DNA from 3 places in the Pseudonocardia sp. NPDC049154 genome. Region 3 is predicted to be linked to each of the others. Evidence: riboswitches for the same ligand, from Rfam matches in the RefSeq annotation. Region 3 holds a riboswitch; each other region holds the start of a gene.

What was found. Region 3 has a riboswitch for S-adenosylmethionine ahead of AB0B41_RS32140 (GNAT family N-acetyltransferase). Riboswitches for the same ligand answer to the same signal wherever they lie in the genome.
Region 1: it holds a riboswitch for S-adenosylmethionine, as region 3 does, so the genes downstream of both, AB0B41_RS02480 (hypothetical protein) here and AB0B41_RS32140 (GNAT family N-acetyltransferase) in region 3, are expected to answer to the same signal.
Region 2: it holds a riboswitch for S-adenosylmethionine, as region 3 does, so the genes downstream of both, thrC (threonine synthase) here and AB0B41_RS32140 (GNAT family N-acetyltransferase) in region 3, are expected to answer to the same signal.

The regions. Positions count from the first base shown of each region.
Region 1 covers NZ_JBEZDN010000002.1:142,886-149,566, forward strand. The annotation lists gene AB0B41_RS02470 (ABC transporter permease) at 1-575, shown strand, start outside; gene AB0B41_RS02475 (class I SAM-dependent methyltransferase) at 645-1,400, opposite strand; SAM riboswitch class I at 1,612-1,702, shown strand; gene AB0B41_RS02480 (hypothetical protein) at 1,870-2,094, shown strand; gene AB0B41_RS02485 (hypothetical protein) at 2,193-2,321, shown strand; gene AB0B41_RS02490 (hypothetical protein) at 2,318-2,434, shown strand; gene AB0B41_RS02495 (2OG-Fe(II) oxygenase family protein) at 2,592-3,056, shown strand; gene AB0B41_RS02500 (hypothetical protein) at 3,095-3,292, shown strand; gene AB0B41_RS02505 (hypothetical protein) at 3,317-3,856, shown strand; gene AB0B41_RS02510 (LLM class flavin-dependent oxidoreductase) at 3,867-4,691, shown strand; partial or broken gene AB0B41_RS02515 (MFS transporter) at 4,852-5,073, opposite strand; gene AB0B41_RS02520 (hypothetical protein) at 5,070-5,882, opposite strand; gene AB0B41_RS02525 (hypothetical protein) at 5,971-6,282, opposite strand; gene AB0B41_RS02530 (FAD-binding protein) at 6,168-6,681, opposite strand, start outside.
Region 2 covers NZ_JBEZDN010000062.1:36,067-42,747, forward strand. The annotation lists partial or broken gene AB0B41_RS25785 (ComEC/Rec2 family competence protein) at 258-2,000, shown strand; gene thrC (threonine synthase) at 2,340-3,605, opposite strand; SAM riboswitch class I at 3,612-3,756, opposite strand; gene holA (DNA polymerase III subunit delta) at 3,982-4,950, shown strand; gene rpsT (30S ribosomal protein S20) at 5,131-5,397, opposite strand; gene AB0B41_RS25805 (circularly permuted type 2 ATP-grasp protein) at 5,806-6,681, shown strand, end outside.
Region 3 covers NZ_JBEZDN010000098.1:14,820-21,500, reverse strand. The annotation lists gene pucL (factor-independent urate hydroxylase) at 1-70, opposite strand, end outside; gene AB0B41_RS32155 (hydroxyisourate hydrolase) at 73-366, opposite strand; gene uraD (2-oxo-4-hydroxy-4-carboxy-5-ureidoimidazoline decarboxylase) at 363-851, opposite strand; gene uraD (2-oxo-4-hydroxy-4-carboxy-5-ureidoimidazoline decarboxylase) at 848-2,788, opposite strand; SAM riboswitch class I at 3,046-3,138, shown strand; gene AB0B41_RS32140 (GNAT family N-acetyltransferase) at 3,386-3,880, shown strand; gene AB0B41_RS32135 (amino acid ABC transporter permease) at 3,873-4,826, shown strand; gene AB0B41_RS32130 (amino acid ABC transporter ATP-binding protein) at 4,838-5,593, shown strand; gene AB0B41_RS32125 (ABC transporter substrate-binding protein) at 5,626-6,618, shown strand; gene AB0B41_RS32120 (LLM class flavin-dependent oxidoreductase) at 6,647-6,681, shown strand, end outside.

The DNA.
Region 1 (6,681 bases), on a different contig from region 3:
TCGACGACGTGCTCACCAGCCTGCGCCGGCTGCTCGGAGGCCTGCTCGTCGCCGCGGTCCTCGGCGTCGCCGTCGGGCTCGCGGTGGGGTCGTCCACCAGGGTCGACGAGGCCACCCGCCCGGTCTTCCAGTTCCTCCGGATGATCTCGCCCTTGTCCTGGGCCCCGGTCGCGATCGGGGTGTTCGGGATCGGGCACCGGCCCGTCGTGTTCCTGGTCGCGGCGGCCGCGGTGTGGCCGGTGGTGCTCAACACCGTCGCCGGCGTGCGGTCGGTCGACCCGGGCCACGTCCTCGCCGTGCGCTCGCTCGGCGCGACCCGCGGTGAGGTGCTCACCACCGTCGTGCTGCCGACCGTGCGCCCGCACCTGCTCACCGGGCTGCGGCTCGCCCTCGGCCTCGCCTGGGTCGTCCTGGTGCCCGCGGAGATGCTCGGCGTCACCTCCGGGCTCGGCTACGAGATCCTCAACTCCCGCGACCAGCTCGCGTACGACAAGGTCATGGCCGTCATCCTGGTCATCGGTGTGCTGGGTTACCTGCTCGACACCCTGGCCCGGCGGCTGCTGCGGTCGGCCTGAGACGGGGAGCGCTGCCGGCGACGCGGAGCCTGCGATGCGTCACGACGCTGGTCGCGGGGGTCGTGCCGGTCACGTCGGAATCGTTCGGCCGGGCGGCTTGCGCCAGACCGACACGTGGCCCTCGCTGTCGGAGGTGAAGGGGGTGCGGTCCCAGTCCGCGAACCGTTCCTCCAGGTCGAGCCCGGCCAGGCGGGCCATGAGGTCGCACTCCGACGGCCAGATGTAGCGGAAGTTCCCGGCGCGGTAGGTCACCGTCCCGTCGGCGTCGCGCCGGTAGTGGTGCGAGACGGTGTGCTGACCGACGAGGTCGTAGGTGTCGACGCCGACATGCCCGTCGCCGACGTCGAAGGGGACCGCCAGCTGGCCCGGTGGCAGTCGGCGCAGCGGGGGCACCCACAGTTCGACGACGAACCGCCCGCCCGGGCCGAGGTGCCGGGCGGCGTTGCGGAAGCAGGTCACCTGCTCGTCCTGCGTGCACAGGTTGGCGATGCTGTTCCAGACCAGGTAGACGAGCGAGAACCACCCCGGGACGGTGGTCGTGGCCATGTCCCCGACGACGACCGGCAGCGTCTCGGCGTCCACCTTGCCGCGCAGCCGGGTCAGCATCGGTTCCGAGAGCTCGATGCCGGTGACGGGCACGCCGCGGGCGGCGAGCGGGATCGCGACGCGCCCGGTCCCGACGGCGAACTCCAGGGCGGGTCCGGGCCCGGCGAGGCGGGCCAGGAACGCGACGGCGGGGTGGAGCACCTCCGGGGCGAACCTGTCGGCGTTGACCTCGTCGTAGCGCTCCGCAGTCGCAACGTCCCACACATCGCTCGTCGGCACACCGAACAGCGTCGCCGCCCGGTGGCGGGGTGTCGATCGAGTTCCTCCCGGCCGCCGATCATGGTCGGAGGACACCGCCCCGCGGTGCCGCCAGGTGGACGGCGGAGCGGGATGTCCGGACGTTTCGCCTGTTCAGTGGGGGTGTGGTGGCCGTGGCACCTGCACGTTCACGCGCTTGACAATCGGAACGGGTGACGGGTTGAGTGCAGGTTGTCCATCCTGAGCGGCCGAGAGACCCGGCTCGACGACGCCGCAGCAACCGCACCGAACGGTGCCGGTGCTTCCGCCGGGAGGGATGGGGGAGCCGTGCGCACGAGGAGCCAGGAGATCTGGTCCCGGCGCCGGCACGTCGACTTCTGCCGCACCGAGGCCGCCCTTTGTCGGTGACGACCACCGCGCCCGCCCGCCGGCGACCGCCGGCCGCGGACGCCCCGTCGTCCCCGATCCTGCGTCCTCCCGGAGCACAGCCATGTCCGTACCCGTTCCTCCCGATCCCACCGATCCGACCGAGCCGGCGGCCCTCGACCGTCGTCCCGACCTCGGCGACCGACTGCTCGCGTCGCTCGAGGCGCTGGTCGAGCAGCACCGCCGGCGCGCCACCGGCGACGCCACCGCCGACGGGGAACTGATCGCGGCCGAGGCGGCCCACCGGCTCGCGGTGGCGCGCACCGCCCCGTCGCGCACGCCGGGCTGACGGCGCACCAGGACCCGCAGGACCGACGTAGTCGCCTCCGACGGCCGCCGCCCCGACCGGTGGCGGCCGTCGGCGGCCCGGACCAGCCGAGGGACCGGATGACCGGACCCGCCGTCGACACGCTGCCCGTGGTCGACCTCTCCCGCTTCCGCGCCGAACCGGAGGAGCGCGCCCGCTCCGGGCCGAACTGCGCGCCGCCGCCCGCGAGGTCGGCTTCTCCTACGTGACCGGGCACGGTGTCCCCGCCGAGGTGACGGGCGGCATCGACACGTTGGCCCGGCGTTTTTTCGCGCTGCCCGTGGAGCAGCGGCTGGAGATCGAGAACGTCCACTCGCCCTAGTTCCGCGGCTACACCCGCACCGGTACCGAGCACACCAGCGGCACCGCGGACTGGCGCGAGCAGATCGACGTCGGGCCCGAGCGCCGGTGGAGCAGCGGCCGGGGGACCCGGACTGGGTGCGGCTGATCGGGCCGAACCAGTGGCCCACGGCGCTGCCGTGGGGCGCCCGGACCCGGACTCCGACCAGGGCGTCGGCGTGCACAAGGACTACGGCTACCTCGCCCTCCTGCAGCAGGACGAGGTGGGCGGGCTGCAGGTCGAAGGTCCGGACGGGCGGTGGATCGACGCCACCCCGATCCCCGGCACGTTCGTGGTCAACATCGGCGAGATGCTGGAGATCGCGACGCAGGGCTACCTGACAGCGACCCGGCACCGGGTGGTCAGCCCACCGGTGGGGGTGGACCGGTTCTCGGTGCCGTTCTTCCTCGGCCCGCGGCTGGACGCCGTCGTCGAGCCGCTGGAGCTGCCCGCCGAGCTGGCCGCGCAGGTCCGCGGGGTGAGCGAGGACCCGGACAACCCCCTGCACGCGCAGTTCGGGGAGAACGCCGTGGTGGGCTGGCTCCGTTCGCACCCGCGGGTGGCCGAGAAGTACTGGTCGGACGTGCGGGCGAGGCGGGCGTGACGTCCGGAAGGACGTCGTCTGGTAGATCGGCACGGCACGTGGTCCACGCGGAGCCGTTCCACGTCTCGAACCAGCTCTCCAGCCTCGACCACGGCTCGCGGGGCCGGGCCGGCTGGCTGCTGGGCACGGAGGCGACCGCCGCCCGCGCCGCGGCGCACGGCGTGCGGCACCAGGCCGATCCGTCGGTGCTCGCCGCGGAGGCGGCCGACGTCGTCGACGCCGCCCGGCGGCTCTGAGACTCCTGGCAGGACGACGCGATCGTGGCCGACGAGGCCACCGGCCGCTTCCTCGACGCCGACCGGGTGCACCACGTCGACTTCCGGGAGCGCACCTTCGGCATCCGGGGCCCGGCGCTGGTCCCCAGGCCCCCACAGGGCCAGGTCGTCGTGCTCGCCCCGGTGGGGACGCTCCCACCGGACCTGGTCGACGTCGAGACGGTCGCCGCGCCGACCGCGGACGCCGTGGTCGCCGCCGCGTCACGTGCCCGGGCGCCCCGGGTGCTCGCCGAGGTCGAGGTCGCGTTCGACGCCGGCCTCGTCGCCACCCTGGACGCGCGCACGCGGTGGCGGCCGGGCGCCCGGTTGCGGCACGTCGGCCCGGCCGCGGACCTCGTCGCGCTGCTGCGTCGGATCACCCCGCACGTCGACGCCGTCCGGCTGCTTCCCGCGGTGCTCGACCGCGACCTCCCCGTCCTCGCCGCCGGGGTCCTCCCGGCCCTCGACCTCCGCCGCCCCGCACCCGGACGCACCCTGCGCGACCTGCTGGACCTGCCGCGTCCCGCCGGCCGCTACGCCTCCTGAGAGGAGCTCCATGGCCGCTCCGCACCACGCCCGCCCGGACGCCCGTCTCCACCTCGCCGGCTTCTTCGGCTTCGGCCCGGCCTACGTCTGGTCCGAGGCCGAGCGCAACGACGTGTACTACGACTTCGCCGCCTGGCGCCGGCTCGCGCAGACCGCCGAGCGCGGTCTGTTCAGCACCCTGTTCCTCGGCGACAGCCAGCGACTGCGCGAGCACCTGGGGCGGATCACCGACCATTCGGTGACCGGTCGCCCCGACCAGCTGGTGCTCTTCGCGCACCTCGCCGCCGTGACCGAGCGGATCGGCCTGGTCGCGACCCTCAACACGACGTTCACCGATCCCGTGGACCTCGCCCGCCGGCTCGCGACCGTGGACGTGCTGAGCGGGGGACGGGCCGGCTGGAACGTCGTGACCACCGACAACGACTGGACCGGCGAGAACTTCCGGCGCGGCGGCGAGGTCGGGCACAGCGACCGCTACCGCAACGCCGAGGAGCATCTCGGGACGGTCGAGGCGCTGTGGGCCGCCTGGCCGGAGGGCGCGGTGCCCGGCTCCGACGCGTGGTCCGTGCCCGGTGCGCTGAGCCCGGTGGTCCGCGGCGCACGCCGGGCGTGGCCGCAGCTCCCGCCCAGCCCGCAGGGCCAGCCGGTCCTGTTCCAGGCGGGGAGTCCGCGGAGGGCCGCGACTTCGCCGCCCGGCACGCCGAGGGGATCTTCTCGCGGTACCTGCAGTTCGAGGCGGCCCCGGCGGTCGGGCGCCCGCAGGGCCGTGGGCCCGCCGCTGCCGCACGAGCCGCCGCCCGTCGTCCCCCAGACCGAGCGGCGCGCCGGATGCTGACGCGACGATCTCCCGCCGAGGGTGGGGGTTGGCCGTGCCCGCGCCGATCCCCTGCAGCAGCCTGGCCAGGATCAGGACCCAGGGCGCGGTCGCGAGCGCGCCGACCAGGCTGGCCGCGCTGAACAGGGCAAGCCCGCCGACGAGCAGGCGGCCGCGCCCGGTAGGCGTCGCCGAGCCGGCCCGCGGGGATCAGCGCCAGGCCGAAGGTCAGCGAGTAGATCGCCAGGACCCACTGGATCTCGCTGCCGGTCGCGCCCAGGTCGGCCCGCAGCGCGGGGACGGCGACGGTGAGGATCGCCTGGTCGATCAGCGTGGTGAACCCGGTGGCGAGGCAGACCGCCAGAACCGTGGGGGGACGTGCGGCCGAGGGGGCCGCGGTCATGCGGGGACCGCGCGGTGCCGGCGCGCGACCGCGGGCCGCAACCCCAGGTTCTCCCGCAGCGTCGTGCCCTCGTACTCCGTGCGGTAGACGCCGCGGTCCTGCAGGGCGGGGACCAGCCGGTCGACGACCTCGTCGAAGCCGCCGGGCACCGAGTTCGCCTGCAGGTTCAGCCCGTCGATCGCCCCGGCGCGGACGTACCGGGCCAGCTCGTCGGCCACCGCCGACGGGGTGCCCACGAACTCCACGGTGTCGTTGAGGTGCAGCACCAGCTCCCGCATCGTGAACCCGCGCTGCGCGGCCAGCTCCCGCCACGCCGCCGCGGTGCGCAGCGGCCGGTCGCTGGTGTTGACGACGCCGTGGGTGATCGTCTGCGTCGCGACGACCGGGTCGTGGGCCGGGAGGGGCTCGTCGACCGGGTGGTCGGACAGGTCGTGCCCCCAGATCGCCTCGACGACCGACCGCACTCGGCGGTCGCTCCAGGTCTTGTCCCGGAACCAGCGCGCCTTGTCCCGCGCCTCGCCCTCGCTGTCGCCGAGGATGATCCGCGTGGCCGGGAAGATCCGCAGGTCGTCCTCGAGCCGGCCGGCCCGGACCAGTCGTCGTCGGAGATCGGTGGCGAACTCGAGGGCGCCCCGGCCCCAGCCGAGCGCGGCCCGGTAACCGCCGAGCAGCCCGTCGGCGACGAGGTCCGCCTCGGCCGGGCGGCCGCCGGGCGTCGTGCCGGCGGCGACGAACAACGCGTCGACCGGGCAGTAGGCCTCGCACAGGCAGCAGGTCTGGCAGTCGGCCTGCCGCGCGATCCTCGGCACACGTCCGGTCCGGTGTCGAACACGCGCGTGGGGCAGACCTCCACCCACCGGCCGCACGCGATGCAGCGCTCCGCCGAGACCAGCTCGATCACGCGCCCACCGCCAGGGGTTCCGGACCCGCCGCCGCGCCGAGCGGCTCCGGCTCCACCGAGACGGTGTCCAACCCCCACACCCGCAGCCGGTGGTGCTGGGCGGGGTCGGCATCGGGGAAGTCGGCCCGCTTGTGCATGCCGCGCGACTCGGTCCGGGCGAGGGCCGCGGTGTACATCCAGCGCGCGTGCGCGGTCATCGCGGCGGCCTCGCGCGCCCGCAGCACGGCGGTCGCGGAGGGGTCGGCCGGGCGCAGTCCCTCCCGGACGGCTCGCCAGACGTCGTCGACGGCGTCGAGCGCCGCCCGCATCCCGTGCCCGGTCCGGAGCAGGTTCTTGTCGTACGGCAGCACCTCGTCCTGCACCGTAGGACGACCTCGGCCTGGTCGGGACCGGTGCCGCCGCGCTCGGGCCGCAGCCCGACCCCACCTGCGGGGCGCAGGCCCCAGGGGGAGCCCGGGCGCCCCGCGGCGAAGCGGGCCGCGCCCGCACCGGCCCAGCTGCCGGACGACATCGCCCAGGCGGCGTTGTGGCTGCCGCCCCCGGTGAACCCGCCGCAGATCAGCTCCCGGGTCGCGGTATCGCCGGCGACGAACAGGCCGGGGACCCCGGTGCCGCAGTCGCCGTCGCGCACGTGCACGCCGCCGGTGCCGCGGACGGTGCCCTCCAGGAGGAGGGTGATCGGGAACGGGTCGACGAAGGGGTCGATC
Region 2 (6,681 bases), on a different contig from region 3:
CCTGCACCGTCGCCCTGGCCACGCTCGTCACGACGACTCGTCGAGCGCCGGGTCGCACCCGGTCCGCGATGCTGGCCGCCTCCGAGTGTGCCCTGGCCGTGGGGCTGCTCGCGGGTCTGCACGCTCTCCACGTCCACGACCACCCGCTGCGCGCCGCCGCCGAGCGCGGTTCGGCCGCGGTCCTGCGGATCACGCTCACGGACGACCCACGACCCCTGCGCGGCCCCGCCTACGGCGCGGACTTCGGAGCCGACCGGATGCTGGTCGAGGCCGACCTGGAGACCGCGACGGTCGGTGCGGGGGAGTGGCACACCGGCGGGCGCGTCCTGCTGCTGGCGCCCGCAGAGGGGTGGAGCGGCCTCCTCCCGGGCCAGACGGTCACCGCCGAAGGCCTGCTCCTGCCCGCCCAGCGTGCCGACCTCACCATCGCGGTGCTGCGGGTGCGTGGATCCCCGACGACGGCGACCCCACCGCCGTGGTGGCAGACCGCCGCCGGATCACTCCGGGACGGCCTGCGGCGGGCCGCCGACGTGTTGCCGGAGGACTCCGCCGGGCTGCTGCCCGGCCTCGCGGTCGGCGACACCCGCGAGCAGACGACCGAGGTGGAGGAGGACTTCCGGGCCGCCGGGCTCACCCACCTCACCGCGGTCTCCGGCGCGAACCTCGCGATCGTCGGTGGAGCCGTGCTCGGCCTGCTCCGCCTGTTCCGGGCCGACCCTCGCCTCGCCGCGGTGCTGGCCGGGGCCGCCGTCCTCGGCTTCGTGGTGCTCGCCCGGCCCTCGCCCAGCGTCGTGCGGGCCGCGGTCATGGGCGGCATCGTGCTGCTGGCGCTCGCGCTCGGACGCGGCCGATCGGCGGTCCCGGCGGTGGCCGCGGCCGTGCTGGTGCTGCTGGTCGTCGATCCGGCGCTCGCGGTCGACATCGGGTTCGCCCTGTCCGTCCTCGCCACGGCGGCCCTCGTCCTGATCGCCCCGGGATGGTCCGCCGCGCTGCAGCGGCGCGGTGTGCCGCAGGGTGCCGCCGAGCTGCTCGCGGTCCCGGCGGCCGCGTGCGTCGCCACGGCTCCACTCATCGCCGGTCTGAGCGGCCAGCTCGGCCTCGTGACCGTGCTGGCGAACCTGCTGGTGGTACCGGCGGTCGCGCCGGCGACGGTCCTCGGTGTGCTCGCCGCCGTGCTCTCACCGCCGGCGCCCGGGCTGGCCACCGCGTGCGCGTGGCTCGCCGGGCCCGCGGTCGCGTGGCTCGTGCTGGTGGCCGACCGCGCCGCGGCGATCCCCGGAGCGGTGCTGCCCTGGCCCGCCGGTGTGGGCGGCGCCGTCCTGCTCGCGGGTGTGCTGCTGGCGCTGGTGGTGCTCCTCCGGTTCCGCCGCTCCCGGCTGCTCGTCCTCGCGGTTGTGATCGGGCTGGCGTTGGTCCTGGTGCCCACCCGCGTGATCCGCCCCGGCTGGCCACCCCCGGACTGGGTGGTGGTCGCCTGCGACGTCGGTCAGGGCGACGCGCTCGTCCTTGCCACCGGCGTTCCTGGTCAGGCGGTCCTCGTCGACGTCGGCCCCGACGACGGCCCCACGGACGCCTGTCTGCGCCGGCTCGGCGTCGACGCGCTGGCGCTCGTGGTGGTCACGCACCTGCACGCCGATCACATGGGCGGTCTCGCGGGCGCGCTGCGCGGTCGGGCGGCAGGCGGGGTCGCGCTGGGACCGGCGCACGAGCCGGCCGGGGCCCTGCGTCGGATCGCGCAGCAGGCCGCGGAGGTCGGCGCGCCCGTCCTCGAGCTGACCGCGGGTCGGCGCCTCGCCTGGCCTGCCCTCACGCTCGACGTCCTGGCCCCGGACCGCGCGCCGGAGTACGTCGACGGCGAGGACGGCACCGCCGTGAACAACACGTCCGTGGTGCTCCGCGCGACCACACCGGCCGGCCGCATCCTGCTGGCCGGCGACGTGGAGCTCGACGCCCAGGCCGACCTCCTGCACAGCGGCGCGGACCTGCGGGCGGAGGTGCTCAAGGTGCCCCACCACGGCTCCCGCTCGACCAGCCCGGACTTCCTGCGGGCCGTCGCGCCGCGGGTCGCCCTGGTCAGCGTGGGTGCGGGCAACTCCTACCGGCACCCGAACCCGGGCCTGCTGGACCTCCTGACGACGTCGGGGGCCGTCGTGCGACGGACCGACCAGTCGGGCGACGTGGCCTTCACGCGCGACGACGAACTCGTCGCGCGCGGGGACCCGCTCCCGGGCCCCCGGCGCTCCCGCGCGGGCCGCCGTAACCGGCGCCGGGCCTCCGGAACGACGACGGGCCCGGAGGAACATGTCCTCCGGGCCCGGTCGTGGTCCTGGCGTGCCGGGTCAGCGGCCCTCGAGCGCCTCGCGGACGGCCTTGCTGGTCGACGGCACCGTGGCGGTCGGGCGGGCGTGGGCCGACACGGCGTCGAGCGTCTTCAGCCCGTCGCCGGTGATCAGCAGGACGGTCTCGGCGTCGGGGTCGATCGTGCCGGCCTCGATGAGCTTCTTCGCGGTCGCGACGGTGACGCCGCCCGCGGTCTCGGCGAACACGCCCTCGGTGCGGGCGAGCAGCCGGATGCCCTCGACGACCTCCTCGTCGGTCACGTGGCCGACGGCGCCGCCGGTGCGGCGCACGGAGTCGAGGACGTAGGGGCCGTCGGCGGGGTTGCCGATCGCCAGCGAGCGGGCGATGGTGTCCGGCCGGACCGGCTGGATGAAGTCGTGGCCCTCCTCGAAGGCCGAGGCGACGGGCGAGCAGCCGGTGGCCTGGGCACCGAAGATCTTGTAGGGCTTCTCGTCGACGAGCCCGAGCTTCACGAACTCGCCGAAGCCCTTGTCGACCTTGGTCAGCTGCGAGCCGGAGGCGACCGGGACGACGATCTGGTCGGGCAGGCGCCAGCCGAGCTGCTCGGCGACCTCGTAGCCCAGGGTCTTCGAGCCCTCGGCGTAGTACGGGCGGACGTTCACGTTCACGAACGCCCACTCCTCGTGCTCCGCGGCGAGCTCGGTGGCGAGGCGGTTCACGTCGTCGTAGTTGCCGTCGACGGCGAGCAGGGTGCCGCCGTAGACCGCGGTGGTGGTGATCTTCGCCTGCTCGAGCGAGGAGGGGATCAGCACGACCGAGTCCCAGCCGGCGCGGGCGGCCGCCGCGGCGACGGCGTTGGCCAGGTTGCCGGTGGAGGGGCAGCAGAGGACGGAGAAACCCAGCTCGCGGGCGGCGGCGAGGGCGACGGCCACGACCCGGTCCTTGAAGGAGTGGGTGGGGTTGCCGGTGTCGTCCTTCACCCAGAGCTTGCGGAGCCCGAGCTCGGCGGCGAGCCGGTCCGCCTGGATCAAGCGGGTGAAGCCGGGCTCGGTGTTCGGGAAGGACTGGACGTTCGCCGGGACGGGGAGGAGGTCCTTGTAGCGCCAGATCGACTTGGGACCGGACTCGATCGACTCCCGCGTGACCTGCGGGAAGTCGTAGGCGATCTCGAGCGGGCCGAAACACTGCGGACAGGCGAACTCCGCGGCGAGCGGCGTCTGGTGGCCGCACTCGCGACAGGACAGCGCGCGGGCGGAGCCGAGGTCGAGGGTGGTGCTGGCAGGGGTGTCTGCAGTGAGAGTCATCAGATCTCCTCATCTGTCCCGCTGGCGCGGGCCGGAATTGGCACCTGGTTCGTCGACGTGCGCGCACCGAGCGGTGCGCTGCGCGGATCGTCGTTCGACGCCGGTTGCCGGGGCTTCGTCGGGCCGTTCCCTCTGCCCCTCTGGATGAGCCATATGCAGTTGTGCCGTGCAGGCTTCGTGCGTGGAGCGAGCGCGGCGGCCGGATTGATCCGGATGACAGGCACGTTACGGCACCGGCCCCGCTCCGGGCCAGCCGGACTCACCATCTGGGAGCCGTGTCACGGACTGTCGGTGCCGTGCGCGACGATGGCTCGCGGACCCGGCAGGTGGGCCCCGGTGCGCGGCACCGCGCGACGCGTGCGAGAGGAGCCCGGCCATGCCGGCCACGAAGCCGCCCGCCCCCGTGCAGCTCATCGTGGGAGAAGAGGAGCTGCTGGTCGAGCGGGCCGTGAGCGAGATCCTCCGTGCCGCCCGGGCGGTCGACCCCGAGGCCGACATCCGCCGGTTCCGACCCGCCGAGCTCACCCCGGGCGAGCTGGTCGGGCACCTGAGCCCCTCGCTGTTCGCGGAGGGCCGGGTCGTGGTGATCCAGGGGGCGCACGAGGCGGGCAAGGACCTGGTCGCCGCGATCATGGCCTACGTGGCCGAGCCGGCCGACGGGATCGTGCTGGTCGCGGTGCACGCGGGCGGGGCCCGCGGCAAGCAGCTGGCCGACGACCTGCGGAAGGCCGGCGCGGCCGTCACCAAGTGCGACCGGCTGACCCGCGCCGAGGAGCGCGCCGACTTCGTGCGCGCCGAGGTTCGGCGGGCCGGCGGCTCGATCACCGCCGAGGCCGTGAGCGTGCTGCTCGAGGCGGTCGGCTCGGACCTGCGGGAGCTGGCCTCGGCCACGAACCAGCTGGTCTCCGACACGGGCGGGCAGGTCGACGGCCAGGCCGTGCGCCGGTATCACCGGGGCCGGGCGGAGTCGTCGGGCTTCGCGGTGGCGGACAAGGCGGTCGCGGGGGACCGGGCGGGCGCGTTGGAGGCGTTGCGCTGGGCGCTCGTGCTGGGGGTCGCGCCGGTCCTGGTGGCCGACGCACTGGCCGACGCCGTGCGCACCCTCGCCAAGGTCGGTGCGGCCGGCCGGGGCGATCCCAACCGCCTGGCGGGCAGCCTCGGCATGCCGCCCTGGAAGATCCGCAAGGCGCAGGGGCAGGTGCGGGCCTGGCGGCCGGCGGGCCTCGCGACCGCGATCGCCGCGACCGCGCAGGTCAACGCCGACGTCAAGGGTGCGGCCGCCGACCCCGCCTACGCCCTGGAGCGCGCGGTCCTCGCGGTCGTCGACGCCCGCGGCACCCGCTGACACACGTCACCCGGAGCCGCGCCCCTCCGACGCGTCGTGGAGCCATGACGCCCACAGCCTCGCCATCATCCGAGAACACGTCGACGGCACTGCCCCACGGGAAAGGACAGTGCCGTCGACGGGAACGCTCGACCGGGCGGACCCGGGAGCTTCACCGGGCGCGCGACCGCGCCCGAGGACTCAGGCGCCGATCTTGGCGACGCGCCTGGCGATGGCCGACTTGCGGTTGGCGGCCTGGTTCTTGTGGATGACGCCCTTGCTGGCGGCCTTGTCGAGGGCGCGAGCGGCGGCGCGCTGCAGTTCGACGGCCTTCTCGGTCTCGCCGGCCTCGGCGGCCTCGCGGAACTTGCGGATCGCGGTCTTGACCGACGACTTGACCGACTTGTTGCGCTGACGGCGCTTCTCGTTGGTCTTGACCCGCTTGATCTGGGACTTGATGTTCGCCACGCTGGTGTGCCTCGAGTCTTCCTGGTGCTGGTACGTATCGGGGGGCTCAGGCGACCCCGACCGGTTCTCCACCGATGCGAGCGAGCACGCCGAGCACTCGGTCGTCCATGCTACAACCCGGCGCGGACGGCCCTGCACGGGCCCGCGCTCCGCGGGCCCACGGACCCGGGATCGCACCGCGAACACCCTCTCGGCGGGCGGAACGCGCCGCTCCGCGACGGATCGGGGCCGGTCGTGTCCGTAACGCGGACGTAGCACCGCTCCGTCTGGCTCCGGCCAGGCGAAACGGTCAAGATGACCCCCGTGAGCCGAGCAGTGGACCGCAGACCAGCACGGGCGGGCGGGAAACCCGCACAGGACGACGGGGCCGCTGCCACAGCCGGTGCGGGGACCAACGGGGCCGGCCGCGTGGACGGCTCCGCCCTGTTCGACGGGTACCTGGAGCCGGACCGGCCCAATCCCGACGCGTTCGACGAGATGTTCAACGCCGACGGCAGCGTCCGCGCCCCGTACCGGCACCTGCACGACGCGATCGCCCCGACCGCCGCCGCCGACCTGGCCGCGCGCTCGGAGGCGCTCGACCGGGCGTACATGGACCAGGGCATCACGTTCAGCCTCTCGGGCAAGGAGCGCCCGTTCCCGCTGGACATCGTGCCGCGGGTGATCAGCGCGAGCGAGTGGAGCCGGCTGCAGCGCGGGATCGTGCAGCGGGTGAAGGCCCTCGAGGCCTTCCTCGCCGACGTCTACAACGACGCGCAGATCGTCCGCGACGGCGTGCTCCCGCGCCGGCTGATCACCAGCTGCGAGCACTTCAAGCGCGCCGCGCACCTGCTGAACCCGCCCAACGGGGTGCGCATCCACGTCGCCGGCATCGACCTCGTCCGCGACCAGGAGGGCACGTTCCGGGTGCTGGAGGACAACCTCCGCAACCCCTCCGGCGTGTCCTACGTGATGGAGAACCGGCGCACCATGGCGCGGGTCTTCCCCGACCTGTTCACGCGCCAGCGGGTCCGCGCGGTCGCCGACTACTCGACCCACCTGCTGCACGCCCTGCGCGCGGCCGCGGCGCCCAACGTCGCCGACCCGACGGTCGTCGTGCTCACCCCGGGCGTCTACAACTCCGCCTACTTCGAGCACTCGCTGCTCGCCCGGCAGATGGGCGTCGAGCTCGTCGAGGGCCGGGACCTGTTCTGCCGCGACAACGTCCTCTACATGCGCACGACCGAGGGCGAGCAGCAGGTCGACGTCGTGTACCGGCGGATCGACGACGACTTCCTCGATCCC
Region 3 (6,681 bases):
AGTCGCGGTAGATCCGGACGACCCGGTTCTCCGCCTTGCCGTAGTCGTTGGCACCCAGCCTGATTCCCATGTCTAGCTCCCGCGGTAGGTCGAGTAGGCGAACGGGGACAGCAGCAGCGGTACGTGGTGGTGCCGCCCCGGGTCGGTCACGGTGAAGGTCACCGTGACCTCGGGATAGAAGTCGGACCGGTCGCCCGTGGCGAAGGTCAGGGTGTGGACGCCGGGGCCGGGCTCGGTGAACCGGCCCCGGCCGTCGGCGTCGGTGGTCAGCCGGTCGCGTTCGCGGCCTTCCGTGCGCAGCACGACGGTCATGCCGGCGGCGGGGGTGCCCGTCGTCGCGTCGAGGACGTGGGTGGAGAGCGTCATGCCCCGAACACCCGCCCCAGCCGCAGCCGGTTGATCGCGGCCAGCTCCGCGAGCGCCACGCGGCGCTCGGTCGCAGGGTCGTTGCGCAGCCGCGCCCGCAGGGTGGCGAGCAGGTCCTCGGCGTCCCGGCCGCTGGCGCAGACCAGGTAGACGTGCCCGAAGCGCTCCTCGTAGGCCCGGTTGCCCTCGGCCAGCGCGTCCAGGACCTGCGCCGGCGCCGCGGCGACCGCGCCCTGCTCCCGGCGGGCCGTGCCCTGCGCGGACCGGTCGCCGATGCGCGGGTGGCCGGCCAGGGCGGCGTCGAGGTCGTCCTCGGTGAGCGCCGCCGCGGCCGCACGCTGCAGCGCGGCGAGGCGGCCGTAGGGCCGGCCAGCGACGACCTGCCGTGCCCACCGCGGGGCCGAGCAGACCTCGCGGAGCAGCTCCTCGGCGCGGGTGGCGGGCAGGTCGTCGAAGGCCGCGACGGTCAGGGCGACGGCCGTCATCGGGCGCCCGACCCGAAGGCCCCGGCCCGCGCCGCCGCGATCGGGTTGGCCTCGGCGACCAGGTCCTCGAAGCGGCGGTTGGCCACCTTGGCGATCTCGATCAGCGCGGCCGCGTGCTCCTGGGCGGGGGAGTTGCCCAGCCGGCGCCGGCCCTCGCGCAGGATCGCCTCGCGGTCCGGGTGCTCGCGGACGCAGACGATCAGCGGGATCCCGAAGCGCTCCCGATAGGCCGCGGCCAGCTCGGCGAACTCGGTGCGGTCGTCGTCGGAGAGCCGGGTCAGGCCGGCCGACGCCTGGTCCTCGCGGGAGTCGTCGCCCTCGTCGCCGTCGGCCACGCGGTCGCCGCCGAGGTCGGGGTAGACGGCCATGAGCGCGCGCTGCTCCTCGCGCGGCGCCGCGAACAACGCCTCCTGGAACGCGGTGCGCAGGGCCGTCGTGTCGGCGAACGGCTTGCGGTCGTACGCCCGGCCGACGACGTCCGTCGGGCCCTGGAACAGCCGGCCGAAGGCGGCGGCGAACTCGTCGCGGCTCATGCGGTTGACCTGGTCGAGCCGGATCGTCGGGGTGCCCGGCGCGCCGGCGACGGCGGGGCCGAAGTCCTTGCCGACATGGTGGAACACCAGGTTGAGCAGGATCGCCGTGATGCTGCCGAGGGTGATGCCGGAGCCGAACACGATCTGCGCCCAGGGCGGCAGGGCCTTCGCGACGTCGGGCTGCGCGGTCACGAACATCGCCAGGCCCAGGCTCGTCCCGACGATCACGACGTTGCGGTGGTCGTGGAAGTCCACCCGGGACAGCGTCTGGATGCCGACGACGGCGACGGTCGCGAACATCGCCAGGGCCGCGCCGCCGAGCACCGGGTGCGGGATGCCCGCGACGACCGCGCCGGCCTTGGGGATCAGCCCGATGAGGATCATGAACGCGCCCGCGGCGGCGACGACGTACCGGCTCTTGACGCGGGTCAGGCGGACCAGCCCGACGTTCTCGGCGAAGCACGTGTACGGGAAGGAGTTGAGGACGCCGCCGATGGTGGTGGCCAGGCCGTCGGCCCGCAGCGCCCGGGCGATGTCCTCGCGGCCGACCCGCTTGTCCACGATCTCGCCGGTGGCGAAGACGTCGCCGGTGGTCTCGACCGCCGTGATCAGCATGACGACGATCATCGAGACGATCGCGGCGCCGGCGAACTTCGGCCAGCCGAAGTAGAAGGGCGTGGTCACGCCGAACCAGGAGGACTCGCCGACGGCCGCGAACGACGCGTCGCCCAGCAGCCAGGCCACGCCCGTGCCCAGGACCAGCCCGATCAGCACGGCGACGGTGGCGGTGAACCCGCGGAACACCCGCTGGATCACGACGATGACGGCGAGCGTGCCGAGGGCGTAGGCCAGGTTGCGGGCGCTGGTGGGATCGGGCGCGGAGCCGCCGCCGACGGCGTCCTGCGCGGCGACCGGCAGCAGCGCGAGGCCGATGATCGTGATGACGGTGCCGGTGACGACCGGCGGGAAGAAGCGGATCAGCTTGCTGAACCAGGGGGCGATGAGGAAGGTGAACAGGCCGGCGACGATCACGGCGCCGTAGATCACCAGCAGGCCGTCGGTGCCGCCGCCCGCCGCGAGCCCGATCGCGATCATCGGCGACACCGCGGTGAACGTGACGCCCTGCAGCAGCGGCAGCCGGACGCCGACCTTCCAGAACCCCACGGACTGGATGATCGACGCGATGCCGCAGGTGAAGAGGTCGGCGTTGATCAGGTGGATGAGCTCGCGCTCCGACAGGCCGATCGCGCCGGCCAGCAGGATCGGCACGATGACCGCGCCGGCGTAGAAGGCGAGCACGTGCTGGACGCCGTAGACGGCGAGCTTGCCGGCGGGCAGCACCTCGTCGACCGGGTGCGGTCTGCGGCCGGACTTGCGCGGACGGGATCGGGCGGTAGCGCGCACGGGCACCTCGCAGGGGGTGGTGTGGGACGCGTCATACCTTCCGTGCCCGGTCCCGCCTCCGGCAGGCACCGCGAGCACGAACGCGCGGGCCGCCCCACCCCGTCCTTTGTGCGATCCGACAGTGCTCCGCCGGGGACCGCGGCGCCGGGCGGCGCGGTGGGGCTCCACGCCGTCCCGGAGGTCCGGTGTGTGGCGGGAGCGACAGTTGCGCGTTCATGCTCTTGACAACCGGTTCGGGTGACGGGTTGAGTGCGGGGAGTCCATCCAGAGCGGCCGAGAGACCCGGCTCGACGACGCCGCAGCAACCCGCGCCCCACGGCGCAGGGTGCTACCGCCGGGACCGATGGGAGCGGTATGTCGAGCCGAGTGCTGCGGGTGCCCGCGCGCCGGCAGCTGCGCTGCTGGTGGACGCGCCGCCGGCACGTCGACCTCTGCCGCACGCACACCGCGCTCTGTCGCTGACCCACCGCCGCGTTCACGGCCGCGCCCTCGCGCGGACCGTCCGTCCACAGCGTCCCGGTGTGCCCTGCGCACACCGGCCGGGGGGTCGCTCATGCCTGCCTGTCCGTACCGATGTGCCCGCGCCGGAGGCGCGCGGTGACCGTCCCGCTGGAGATCCGGCGGGTCGACTACACCGATCCGCTCGTCCTGCCGATGCTCGTCGAGCTCGACCACGAGTACTGGACGCGGTACCGCCACACCCTCGGTGACCTCGCGGAGGAGACGCGGCGCGAGCGCGCCCGGTTCGCGCCGCCGGACGGCGGGCTGATCCTGCTGCTGGAGGAGGGCGTGCCCGTCGCGGGCGGCGCCTTCCGCCGGTGGGACGCGAACACCGCCGAGCTCAAGCGGATCTGGACGGACTCCGCGCACCGCCGGCGCGGCCTGGCCCGGCGGGTGCTGGCGGAGCTCGAGACCGAGATCGCGGCGCGCGGCTACGGCCGGATCTACCTGACCACCGGCCCGCGCCAACCGGAGGCGCAGCAGCTGTACCTGGCCACCGGCTACACCCCGCTGTACGACCGCTCCCTCCCTCCCGAGGAGGTCGGCGCGCACCCCTTCGAGAAGCACCTGACCGGAGACCGTGATGAGTGAGCTCGCCACCGCGCACGCCCCGCCCGCCCGCGACGAGGGCCCGGACGACGACGCCGACCTCACGATCGTCCAGGCCCGCCACCCGTGGCGCTGGGTGGCGACCGCCGCGGTCGCCGTGCTGGTGGCGATGGCGCTGCACGCCCTGGTGACCAACCCGGCGTGGGACTGGGCGACCGTCGGGCAGTACCTCTTCGCGCCGTCGATCATCCGCGCGGTGCTGCTGACCCTGCAGCTGACGGTGCTCGGCATCGTGGTCGGCTTCGTGCTCGGGACGGTCCTCGCGGTCATGCGGCTGTCGCCGAACCCGCTGCTGCGGGCGGTGAGCTGGACCTACATCTGGATCTTCCGGTCCGTCCCGCTGATCCTGCAGCTGCTGTTCTGGTACAACCTCGCGCTGCTCTACGAGGCGATCTCGTTCGGCGTGCCGTTCGGTCCGGCCCTCTTCGAGATCGGCACGATGGACCTGGTCGGCCCGGTCACCGCCGCGGTGCTGGGGCTCGCGCTGCACCAGGCCGCCTACGCCGCGGAGGTCGTGCGCTCCGGCTTCCTCGGCATCGACCAGGGCCAGCTCGAGGCCGCCGCCGCGCTGGGCATCCCGCGCTGGCGCCGGTTCCGCCGCATCCAGCTCCCGCAGGCCATGCGCACCATCGTCCCGACGGCGGCGAACGAGCTGATCGGCCTGGTCAAGGGCACGTCGGTGGTCTACATCATGGCGTTGTCCGAGCTCTTCTACCAGGTGCAGGTGATCTACACCCGGACCGGCCGCGTGATCCCGATGCTGCTGGTCGCGGCGGTCTGGTACCTGGTGCTGACCACCGTGCTGTCGATCGGGCAGTTCTACGTGGAGCGGCACTACGCCAAGGGTGCGCTGCGCGTGCTGCCGCCGACGCCGCTGCAGCGGCTGCGGGCCACGCTCGCGAGGTTCCGCCGGGAGGTGACGGCGTGAGCGCCGCGCCGATGGTCGACCTGCGGGGCGTGCACAAGAGCTTCGGCGGGATCGAGGTGCTGCGCGGGGTCGACCTCACGGTCCGGCCCGGCGAGGTCACGGTGGTGCTCGGGCCGTCCGGCTCCGGCAAGTCCACGCTGCTGCGCACCATCAACCACCTGGAGAAGGTCGACCGCGGGTTCGTCCGGGTCGACGGCGAGCTGATCGGGTACCGGCGCTCGGGCCGCAAGCTGCACGAGCTGCCCGAGCGGCAGATCCTGCGCCAGCGCAGCCACATCGGCTTCGTGTTCCAGAACTTCAACCTGTTCCCGCACCTCACCGTGCTCGACAACGTCGCCGAGGCGCCGATCTCCGCGCAGGGCCGGGACCGGGCGACCGTGCTCACCGAGGCCCGCGAGCTGCTCGACCGCGTCGGGCTCGTCGACAAGGTGGACGAGTACCCGCGCCGGCTCTCCGGCGGCCAGCAGCAGCGCGTCGCGATCGCCAGGGCGCTCGCGCTGCGACCCAAGCTCCTGCTGTTCGACGAGCCCACCTCGGCGCTGGACCCCGAGCTGGTCGGGGAGGTCCTCGACGTCATGCGCGACCTCGCCCGCAGCGGCACCACGATGGTCGTCGTCACCCACGAGATCGGCTTCGCCCGCGAGGCCGCCGACACCGTGGTGTTCCTCGACGAGGGCCGCGTCGTCGAGCAGGGAACGCCCGCCCAGGTCCTCGACGACCCCCGCGAACCCCGTACCCGCGCCTTCCTCGGCGCCGTCCTGCGCTGATCCGGCGCGCCCCACCCGACCGAAGGAACCCCATGTCCCGCATCCCCCGGCCGCTTCGCCACCTGCGGCTCACCGCCGTCGCCCTCCTCGTCCCGGTGCTGGCGGCCGTGGCCTGCTCCGGGCCGGACCCCGACCAGGCCGCGGCCCCGCCGTCGGCCGGCGGCGCCACCGTCAACACCAGCCCCGAGCAGAACCGGGTGCGGGCCGAGAAGGTCGACGCCATCGCCGCGAAGGTGCCGCAGGCGATCCGCGACCGCGGCACCCTCGTCGTGGGCACCACCGGCAGCGGGAACCCGCCGCTGTCCTTCCGCGCCGACGACGACCGCACGGTCATCGGCGTCGAGCCCGACCTCGCACAGCTCGTCGCCGACACCCTCGGCCTGCAGCTCGACCTGCAGCCGACCTCGTGGGAGAACCTCTTCCTCGCCGTCGAGTCCGGGCAGTACGACGCCGGCTTCTCGAACATCACGGTGACCGAGGAGCGCAAGGACAAGTACGACTTCGCCACCTACCGCGTGGACACGGTGTCCTTCGAGGCGACGAACGCCGGGAAGGTGCAGCGGATCGAGAAGCCGGCCGACATCTCGGGGCTGACCATCGGCGTGGGCTCGGGGACGAACCAGGAGCAGATCCTGGTCGGCTGGAACGCGGAGAACGAGAAGGCGGGCCTCGCGCCGGCGACGATCCAGTACTACCAGAACGTCGGCGACTACTACCTCGCCCTCGACTCCGGCCGCCTCGACGCCTACTTCGGGCCGAACCCGGGCGTGGCGTACCACGTCGCGACAGGCGGCAAGACGAAGATCGTCGGCTCCGTCAACGGCGGGGGCGGCAGCGTGCAGGCCGACATCGCGGCGATGACCGAGAAGGACAACGGGCTGGTCACGGCGCTGAACGAGGCCCTGAACTCGGTGATCGCGAACGGGAAGTACACCGAGGTCCTCGGCCGCTGGAACCTGACGAACGAAGCGCTGCAGACGTCCGTCGTCAACCCGCCCGGCCTGCCGCGCAAGGCCGCGTCCTGATCCCGTCCTTCTCGCCCGAGGAGCACCCATGAGCCGCCCCCTGCACCTCGCCGTCGAGCTCGA